One region of the Streptomyces sp. NPDC002825 genome, then DNA from elsewhere that is predicted to be linked to it. Evidence: riboswitches for the same ligand, from Rfam matches in the RefSeq annotation. Region 1 holds a riboswitch; the other holds the start of a gene.
The links. Region 1 has a riboswitch for ZMP and ZTP ahead of ABT041_RS06140 (bifunctional 5,10-methylenetetrahydrofolate dehydrogenase/5,10-methenyltetrahydrofolate cyclohydrolase). Riboswitches for the same ligand answer to the same signal wherever they lie in the genome.
Positions count from the first base shown of each region.

Region 2: linked by a shared signal. The riboswitch ahead of glyA (serine hydroxymethyltransferase) and the one ahead of ABT041_RS06140 (bifunctional 5,10-methylenetetrahydrofolate dehydrogenase/5,10-methenyltetrahydrofolate cyclohydrolase) in region 1 are both predicted to bind ZMP and ZTP.

Region 1 covers NZ_JBEOVH010000003.1:310,771-315,170, reverse strand. The annotation lists gene exaC (acetaldehyde dehydrogenase ExaC) at 1-764, opposite strand, end outside; gene ABT041_RS06145 (GAF domain-containing protein) at 807-2,099, opposite strand; ZMP/ZTP riboswitch at 2,234-2,339, shown strand; gene ABT041_RS06140 (bifunctional 5,10-methylenetetrahydrofolate dehydrogenase/5,10-methenyltetrahydrofolate cyclohydrolase) at 2,368-3,222, shown strand; gene ABT041_RS06135 (SWF or SNF family helicase) at 3,392-4,400, opposite strand, start outside.
Region 2 covers NZ_JBEOVH010000028.1:37,691-42,090, forward strand. The annotation lists gene ABT041_RS29235 (glutathionylspermidine synthase family protein) at 1-232, shown strand, start outside; gene ABT041_RS29240 (hypothetical protein) at 239-439, opposite strand; gene rocD (ornithine--oxo-acid transaminase) at 757-1,962, opposite strand; ZMP/ZTP riboswitch at 2,086-2,176, shown strand; gene glyA (serine hydroxymethyltransferase) at 2,241-3,509, shown strand; gene ABT041_RS29255 (serine hydrolase domain-containing protein) at 3,832-4,400, opposite strand, start outside.

The sequences.
Region 1 (4,400 bases):
TCGGAGGCGTACTGCATGATCAGCCTGCCCGTCGTCGTCTCCCCGGTGAACGCGATCTTCGCGACGCGCGGGCTGGACGCCAGCGGTTTGCCGGCCTCCTCGCCGAAGCCGTTGACGACGTTGAGGACGCCCGGCGGAAGCAGGTCCGCGACCAGACTCAGCCAGAAGTGCACCGAGGCCGGGGTCTGTTCGGCCGGCTTGAGGATCACCGCGTTGCCGGCGGCCAGCGCCGGGGCCAGCTTCCAGACCGCCATCAGGATCGGGAAGTTCCACGGGATGATCTGCGCGACGACACCCAGCGGCTCGTGGAAGTGGTACGCCACGGTGTCGTCGTCGATCTCGCTCAGCGCGCCCTCCTGGGCCCGCAGTGCCCCCGCGAAGTAGCGGAAGTGGTCGATCGCGAGCGGGATGTCCGCGGCCAGTGTCTCCCGGACCGGCTTGCCGTTGTCCCAGGTCTCGGCGACCGCGAGCGCCTCCAGGTTCTGTTCCATGCGGTCCGCGATCCGCAGCAGGACCTGCGCCCGTTCCGCCGGCGCCGTCCGCCCCCACGCCGGGGCCGCAGCGTGCGCCGCGTCGAGGGCGCGCTCCACGTCCTCGGCGGTGCCGCGCGCGACCTCCGTGAAGGGGCGACCGTCGACCGGGCTGGGGTTCTCGAAGTAGCGCCCGGCCGCGGGAGCGACGTACTCGCCACCGATCCAGTGGTCGTAGCGAGCCTGGTACGACATGAGCGCGCCCTCGGTGCCGGGTGCGGCGTAACGGGTCATGGATGGCCTCCCTGGGACGCGCCGGCCGTCCCTGGCCGGCGCTCACGCCCGAGTGTGGAGACCCGTACGTTGCAAGCCCGTTGCACCGGCGGACAGTTCCGCCTCCAGGGAGTCGAGCCTCGCCCGTACGGGAGGAAGCTGGGGCGCCGGTACGGCCGCGCACAGCGCCCGCCAGACCACCACGTCCTCCTCGCCCCACGCGCTGTACGCCCAGTCCGCGAGCAGCCCCGGATCGCCCCGGTCGACCAGCGCGGCCCGCAGCCGGTCCGCGAGCCGTTCCCGCAGCCGTACGACCCCGGGCGCGGTCGACGCCGGAAGCAGCGGCCCCGCGTAGTCCCCGGCCGCCGCCGCGACGGCCCCCGAGGCGAGCCGACGGTCGACCGTCGCGAAGTCCGCGTCCACCGCCCCCGCGAGGCGGTACGGACGTGAGCGCAGCGCGTCGGGACCCAGCAGCGCGCGCAGCCGGGACAGCTCCGCCCGCAGCGTCACCGGTGTCACCGACTCGTCCTCGTACAGGAGCGTGAGGAGTTCGTCCCCGCCCACGCCCTCCGGGCGGTGCGCGAGGACCACCAGGATCTCGCTGTGCCGGCGGCTCAGCCGCAGCCGCCGCCCGCCCACCGTCAGCACCGCCTCGTCCCGGCCCAGCGCCGACAGCCGGAGCCGCCCCGGGTCCGGAGCCGGCCCGAGCAGCGCCAGCTGGGACTCCGCCGCCCGTGCCACCGCCTGGACGAAGCCGAGGCTGTGCGGATGCGCGAGCCGCTCCCCGCCGGTGATGTCGACCGCGCCGAGCACCCGCCCCGTGTGCGGGTCGTGCACCGGGGCCGCGGCGCAGGTCCAGGCCCGCACCGAGCGCCGGAAGTGCTCCGCGGAGACCACCTGGACGGGACGGTCGACGGCCAGGGCCGTACCCGGCGCGTTCGTCCCGACCGCGGCCTCCGACCAACGGGCCCCGGCCACGAAGTTCATGCCGCGGGCCTTGCGCAGGGTGCCCTGATGGCCCTCGACCCAGAGCATCCGCCCGGCCGCGTCGCAGACCGCCAGGAGATGCTCCCCGTCCGTCGCGTAGGCCCCCATCAGCTCCCGGATCACCGGCATCGCCGCGGACAGGGGATGTTCCTCCCGGTACGCGGCCAGCTCGTCCTCGTCCAGTTCGACCCCCGCCTCCCCGTCGCGGCTCACGCGCGCGCGTACCGACCGGCGCCAGGACGCGGCCACCAGCGGGCGGGCCTCCCGGCCGTGCGGGTCGGCCTCCGCGCCCGGGCCGACGCCCTCTGCCGGATCCACCACCGGGGCCCGCCCCGTCCGTTGTTCCCCGGCCACCCACGCATCGTTCAACTCGGCCTCCTCGTCGAGGTCGTCCCGGCCCGTCGCGCTCATCGTGGTGCGCCCGCGGGCCGCCGACAAGCCACCCCGCAGCACGGCATATGCACCCTGTCCGGGAGCGGCCCCCCACTCCTCACGTAGAGTGGGGCCCGGGCCGTGACTGGCGCTTGAGGTGGATCACCACCGGGGAGCGGCCCGGCGGGGCGTCCCTGTGACGCGACCGTGTCGATGCCGTGCGCCTGGGCGAACCACCTGTCACAGACGACGCCCAGGAGTTGCCATGTCCACCAGCACCGCCACCCTCATGGACGGCACGGCCCTCGCCCGCCGCACGGTCGAGGAGACCGCCGCCCGAGCCGCCGAGATCACCCGCCGCACCGGCGTCACGCCGTGCCTCGCGACCGTTCTGGTCGGCGCGGACCCGGCCTCCGTCACGTACGTGAAGATGAAGCAGAACCGCTGCGCGAAGGCCGGAATCCGCTCCAAGCACGTCGAGCTGCCCGCCGAGACGACCACCGAGGAGCTCGTCGCCGCCATCACCGCCCTGTCCGAGGACCCCGAGGTCCACGGCATCCTGCTGCAGCACCCGGTCGGGCCGCACATCGACGAGCGCGCCGCCTTCGAGGCCATCGCCCCCGAGAAGGACGTCGACGGCGTCACCATGGCCTCCTTCGCGGCCATGGGCTTCGGCCTGCCCGGCTTCGTCTCCTGCACGCCCGGCGGCATCATGCGCCTCCTCGACGCGTACGACGTCGAACTCAGCGGCAAGCGCGCGGTCGTCGTCGGCCGCAGCGCCATCCTCGGCAAGCCCGCCGGCCTGCTCCTCCTCGGCCGCGACGCCACCGTCACCTACTGCCACTCCCGCACCCAGGACCTCTCCTCGGTCGTCCGCGAGGCCGACGTCCTCGTCGCCGCCGTCGGCAAGCCGAACTTCATCAAGGGCGAGGACATCAAGCCGGGCGCCGTCGTCATCGACGCCGGCTACAACCCGGGCAACATCGGCGACGTCGACTTCGCCTCGGCCGCCGAGCGCGCCTCCCTCATCACGCCGGTCCCCGGCGGCGTCGGCCCGATGACCATCGCCGTGCTGCTCGCCCAGACGGTCGAGGGTGCGGAGCGCCAGCTCGGCCTGTAGGCAGCTGTACCGGGCGCGGGCTGTGACGGGGCGGCCACTCGGACCGGCGGCGCCGGTGCCGGTGGCGGGGTGGGCGCCGACGCCGGGGGGGAGCGGTGGTAACGGGGGAGCGTGTCGCCGCCCCCCCCGGCGTGCCGCGCCCACCCGGGCTGCCGGCCCACCGCCAACCTCAGCCCCCGGCTCCCGTAGCGCCCCCGGCGAGTGCCGTCGCCAGGGCCGCCGACGGGTCACGGTCCGCCGGGCCGGCCGGGGACCAGCGGGCCCCCGCCTTCAGGTACGGCCACCAGCGCCCGTCCTCGCCCAGCCGCAGCTGCGCCTCCGCGCCCACGACCGTCCACCGCGCGCCGCCCGCGCGCCGCAGCACCGGCCGCTCGTCGTCCGCCCAGGCCCCGGCGAGCCGGACCCCGGCCGGGTCGAGCGCCTCCGCGTCCGGCGTCCACTCCTCCTCCAGTACGGCGAGGGCGGCCGCGCCCCCGAACCGCCACGCGCGCGTGGCCAGGTCCAGCTCCGTCCGCGACCTGCCCGAACCGGAGGCGAGGCGCTCCGCGATCCGGGGCACGGGAGCGCCCGCCGCGAGCCGGACCGCGTCCTGACCGGTGGTCAGATGAGTCTCGGTCGGGTCCGTCACCGCCTCGTGCGCGCCGCCCGCACCCAGGACCGCGCCGAGCAGCCGGCACGCGCGCGTCGCCGCGTCCTGGGCGAGGAACTCGAGGGCCGCCGGATCGACCCCCGGCTCCGGGGGAGTGTCCGTGTCCAGGGACGGCGACCGCCCCGGCGCGGCCGGGAGCACCGGAGGGGCGGGCAGCGGCGGTACGAGGAACCCCGCCGCGAACACCTCCTCGGCCGACACGCCGGGCATGCCCCCGGCTTCCTCGAACCGGCCGCCGGCCTCCTCCCCGTCACCCGCGGACGGCGCGGCGGCCCGTGCCGTACTGCGCTCCTGGAGCTGCTCCAGGAGCGTCCGCTCGCCGCGCCCCCGCATCAGCAGGAGGACGAACGGGTCCTCGTCGAGGAGGCGCGCGACCTGGTAGCAGAGCGCCGCCGTGTGCGGGCAGTGGTCCCACGCCTCGCAGCCGCACTCCGGGTCGAGATCCCCGATGCCCGGCAGCAGGTCGAGCCCGGCCGCCGCCGCGTCCTCCACCAGGTGCGGCGGCATGTCGCGGTCGAGGAGCGCGGCG
Region 2 (4,400 bases), on a different contig from region 1:
CGGCCGCGAGGGCGCGGGCGTCACCCTGCACGAGGCCGGTACGGAGCCCTTCGTACGGGACGGGGAGGCCTGCTGCTACCAGGAGCTGGCCCCGCTGCCCGACTTCGACGGCAACCGGGTGGTGCTCGGCGCGTGGGTCGTCGAGGACGAGGCGGCGGGGCTCGGCATCCGGGAGTCGGCGGGGCTCGTCACCGACGAGTACGCCCGCTTCCTCCCGCACGTGATCCTCTAGGACCCGTCAGATCTTCACCACGGTGACGGCCGGGCCGCAGAGCAGCGTCAGATCCTCCGGATCCGGGGTCAGGACGGTGACCGGGCCCGCCGCGCGGCGCGCGACCGCCGCCAGGACGGCATCGATCGCGTACTTGTGGCCGTGCAGGCCCTGCTCCCGCAGGAGCACGGCGGCCTCGTCGCTCACGGACCGGGTGACGTCGTGCACGTCGATGCGGGACAGGACCCATTGGATGCGCGCCGGGTGGACCCGCTCGTAGTCCGCCCCCAGACGGGTCGTTGTCGATCTCGAAGTCGGCCACGATCTCCCGTTGCCGCTCCATGGCGAGTCGATGCTCCAGCGCCTCCGCGACGTACGCGGAGAAACCGCCGGCCCCGACACGGCTGCGCACGCTCTCGGCGAGCTCCTCGGGCAGGCTGATCGAGTACTTCTTGCTACCGCTCATGCACCCGATCGTTCTGTCGATGCCCCCCTCGCAGGCGGTTTCCAACCGCACCACCAGGGGAGCCCGGCGTTCCCGACGCTCAGTCCGACAGAACCCCCCTCAACTGCTCCAGACCCCAGTCCAGGTCCTCCTTCGAGATGACCAGCGGCGGAGCGATCCGGATCGTCGAACCGTGCGTGTCCTTCACCAGCACCCCGCGCTCCATCAGCCGCTCCGAGATCTGCCGGCCCGTCCCCTTCGACGGCACGATGTCGACGCCCGCCCACAGCCCGCGCCCGCGCACCGCCTCCACCGCGCCGCCGCCCACGAGCAGCCCCAGCTCCGCGTGGAGGTGCTCGCCCAGCTCCGCCGCCCGCTCCTGGAACTCGCCCGTCCGCAGCATCGCGATCACCTCCAGGGCCACCGCGCAGGCCAGCGGGTTCCCGCCGAACGTCGACCCGTGCTCACCCGGCCGGAAGACCCCGAGCACGTCACGGTCGGCCACCACCGCCGACACCGGCACCACCCCGCCGCCCAGCGCCTTCCCCAGGATGTACACGTCCGGCACCACCCCCTCGTGCTCGCACGCGAACGTCCGCCCCGTCCGGCCCAGACCCGACTGGATCTCGTCCGCCATGAACAGCACGTTCCGCCGGCGCGTCAGCTCCCGCACCCCCGCCAGATAGCCGGCCGGCGGGACCAGGACCCCCGCCTCGCCCTGGATCGGTTCGAGCAGCACCGCCACCGTGTTCTCGGTGACCGCCGCCTCCATCGCCGTCAGGTCCCCGTACGGCACGATCTCGAACCCCGGCGTGTACGGCCCGAAGTGGTCCCGCGCCTCGTGGTCCGTCGAGAAGCTCACGATCGTCGTCGTCCGGCCGTGGAAGTTGTTCGCCGCCACCACGATCTTCGCGTGCCCGTCCGGCACGCCCTTCACCTCGTACCCCCACTTCCGGGCGGTCTTCACGGCCGTCTCGACCGCCTCCGCCCCCGTGTTCATCGGCAGCACGGCCTCCTTCCCGCACAGCTCCGCCAGCTGCGTGCAGAAGTCGGCGAACCGGTCGTGGTGGAAGGCGCGCGAGGTCAGCGTCACCCGCTCCAGCTGCGCCTTCGCCGCGTCGATCAGACGCCGGTTGCCGTGCCCGAAGTTGAGCGCCGAGTACCCGGCGAGCATGTCGAGATAGCGACGGCCCTCGACATCGGTCATCCAGGCACCGTCCGCCGAGGCGACGACGACCGGAAGGGGGTGGTAGTTGTGAGCGCTGTGCGCGTCCGCGGAAGCGATCGCGTCTTCTGTCCTCGACACGGGATCTCCGTTCGTCCTGCGGCTCGGGGGGTGGCTCGTCCCCAGGGGGCTGTGGCCCCTTTCTTATCGTCGCTCGGATGCCGGACGGGGAAACCTCGGCGACGGCACGCCAGCTACCCTGGAAACACGCACGGCGACTGGCGTACGGGGAAGCGACCCCGGGGGAGCCGTGCGCGCTCCACCACACGAGGTGCCGCTCGCCTGGGCATCACGGGCCCCTGGTCCCGTGCGCACCTCCGCCCCGGGACCGTTCCGCCGAACGCCCGGAGGACACCACCATGACCATCCCGCAGCACCACCCCGCACTCGCCTCGGCCGACCCCGAGCTCGCCGCCCTCGTCGGCGCCGAGGAACGGCTCCAGGCCGAGACCCTGCGCCTCATCCCCAGCGAGAACTACGTCTCCGCCGCCGTCCTCGAGGCCTCCGGCACCGTCCTCCAGAACAAGTACAGCGAGGGCTACCCCGGCCGCCGCTACTACGAGGGCCAGCAGAACATCGACCAGGTCGAGACGCTCGCCATCGAGCGCGCCAAGGCCCTCTTCGGTGTCGACCACGCCAACGTCCAGCCCTACTCGGGCTCCCCGGCCAACCTCGCCGTCTACCTCGCCTTCGCGCAGCCCGGTGACACGGTCATGGGCATGGCCCTGCCCATGGGCGGCCACCTCACCCACGGCTGGGGCGTCTCCGCCACCGGCAAGTGGTTCCGGGGCGTCCAGTACGGCGTACGCCACGACACCGGGCGCATCGACTTCGACGAGGTCCGCGAGCTCGCCCTCAAGGAGCGCCCGAAGATCATCTTCTGTGGCGGCACCGCGCTGCCCCGCACCATCGACTTCGCCGCCTTCGGCGAGATCGCCCGTGAGTCCGGCGCCGTCCTCGTCGCCGACGTCGCCCACATCGCCGGCCTCGTCGCGGGCGGCGCGCACCCGTCCCCGGTCGGGCACGTGGACGTCATCTCCACGACCACCCACAAGACCCTCCGCGGGCCGCGCGGCGCGATGCTCATGTCCACCGAGGAGCACGCCAAGGCCCTCGACAAGGCCGTCTTCCCCGGCCTCCAGGGCGGCCCGCACAACCAGACCACCGCCGCCATCGCCGTCGCCCTCCGCGAGGCCTCCCAGCCGTCGTTCCGCGACTACGCCCACGCCGTCGTCGCCAACGCCAGGGCCCTCGCCGAGGCGCTCCTCGCGCGCGGCTTCGATCTGGTCTCCGGCGGCACCGACAACCACCTGATCCTGATCGACCTCACCCCGAAGCAGGTCCCGGGCAAGATCGCCGCGAAGGCCCTCGACCGGGCCGGAATCGTCGTCAACTACAACACCGTCCCCTACGACCCGCGGAAGCCCTTCGACCCCTCCGGCATCCGCATCGGCACCCCGTCCCTCACCTCCCGCGGCCTCACCCCGGGCCACATGGACCAGGTCGCCGAGTGGATCGACCGCGCCGTCACCGCGGCGGGCACCGGCGACGAGGACACCCTCGCCGCCGTCCGCGCGGAGGTCGCCGACCTGATGGCCGCCTACCCGGCCCCGGGCCTCCCGGTCTGACCGGCGGCTGTCCGGCCCCGGGCCTCCCGGTCTGACCGGCGGCTGTCCGGCCCGGGGTTTTCCGGTCTGGCCGGCGGCTGTCCGGCCCGGGGTTTTCCGGTCTGGCCGGCGGCTGTCCGGCCCGGGGTTTTCCGGTCTGACCGGCGGCTGTCCGGCCCGGGGTCTTCCGGTCTGACCGACGGCCGTCCGGCCCCGGGCCTCCCGGTCTGACCGGCGGCTGTCCGGCCCGGGGTTTTCCGGTCTGACCGACGGCCGTCCGGCCCCGGGCCTCCCGCTCTGGCCGGCCGCTACCCGGCCCCGGCCCTCCCCGTCTGACCGGCCGCTACCCGCCCACGGCCTCGCGGATCAAGGCCGCGAGGTCCTCGGCATGGGTGTCGTCCGCGCCCGCGTTCAGCCGGTTGCGGGTGAAGGCGAACGCGAGTCCGCGCGCGGGATCGGCGAAGGCGGTGCTGCCGCCGCTGCCGTTGTGGCCGAACGCGGTGGGCTCGCCGCCCGTCTCGGGCCGTTCGAGGAAGTAGCCGAGGCCCTTGGGGATGGGGGCGCCGAGGATCCGGTCCGGTTCGCGGGTCTGCGGCGCGTACAGCAGCGGCAGCCGCTCGGCGGGGACCAGCCGGACCCCGTCGACCTCGCCGAGCAGCGCCGCGTACATACGGGCCACGGCGCGTGCGCTCAGGGTCGCGGCGGCCGGGGCGTCGGCCCTCAGGTAGTCGGAGCGGTTGGCGAGCCGCGCGCAGGGCCACACGCCGGGGTTCGGCACGGCCCGGCGGAACGGGGCGTCCGCCGGGATCGCGGCCAGCATCTCCTCCCAGCTGCCCGCCACCAGCGGCACCACCCGGCCCGCGTGCTCGTCGGGAGTCCCGAAGAAGAGCGAGTCCGCGATGCCGAGGGGCT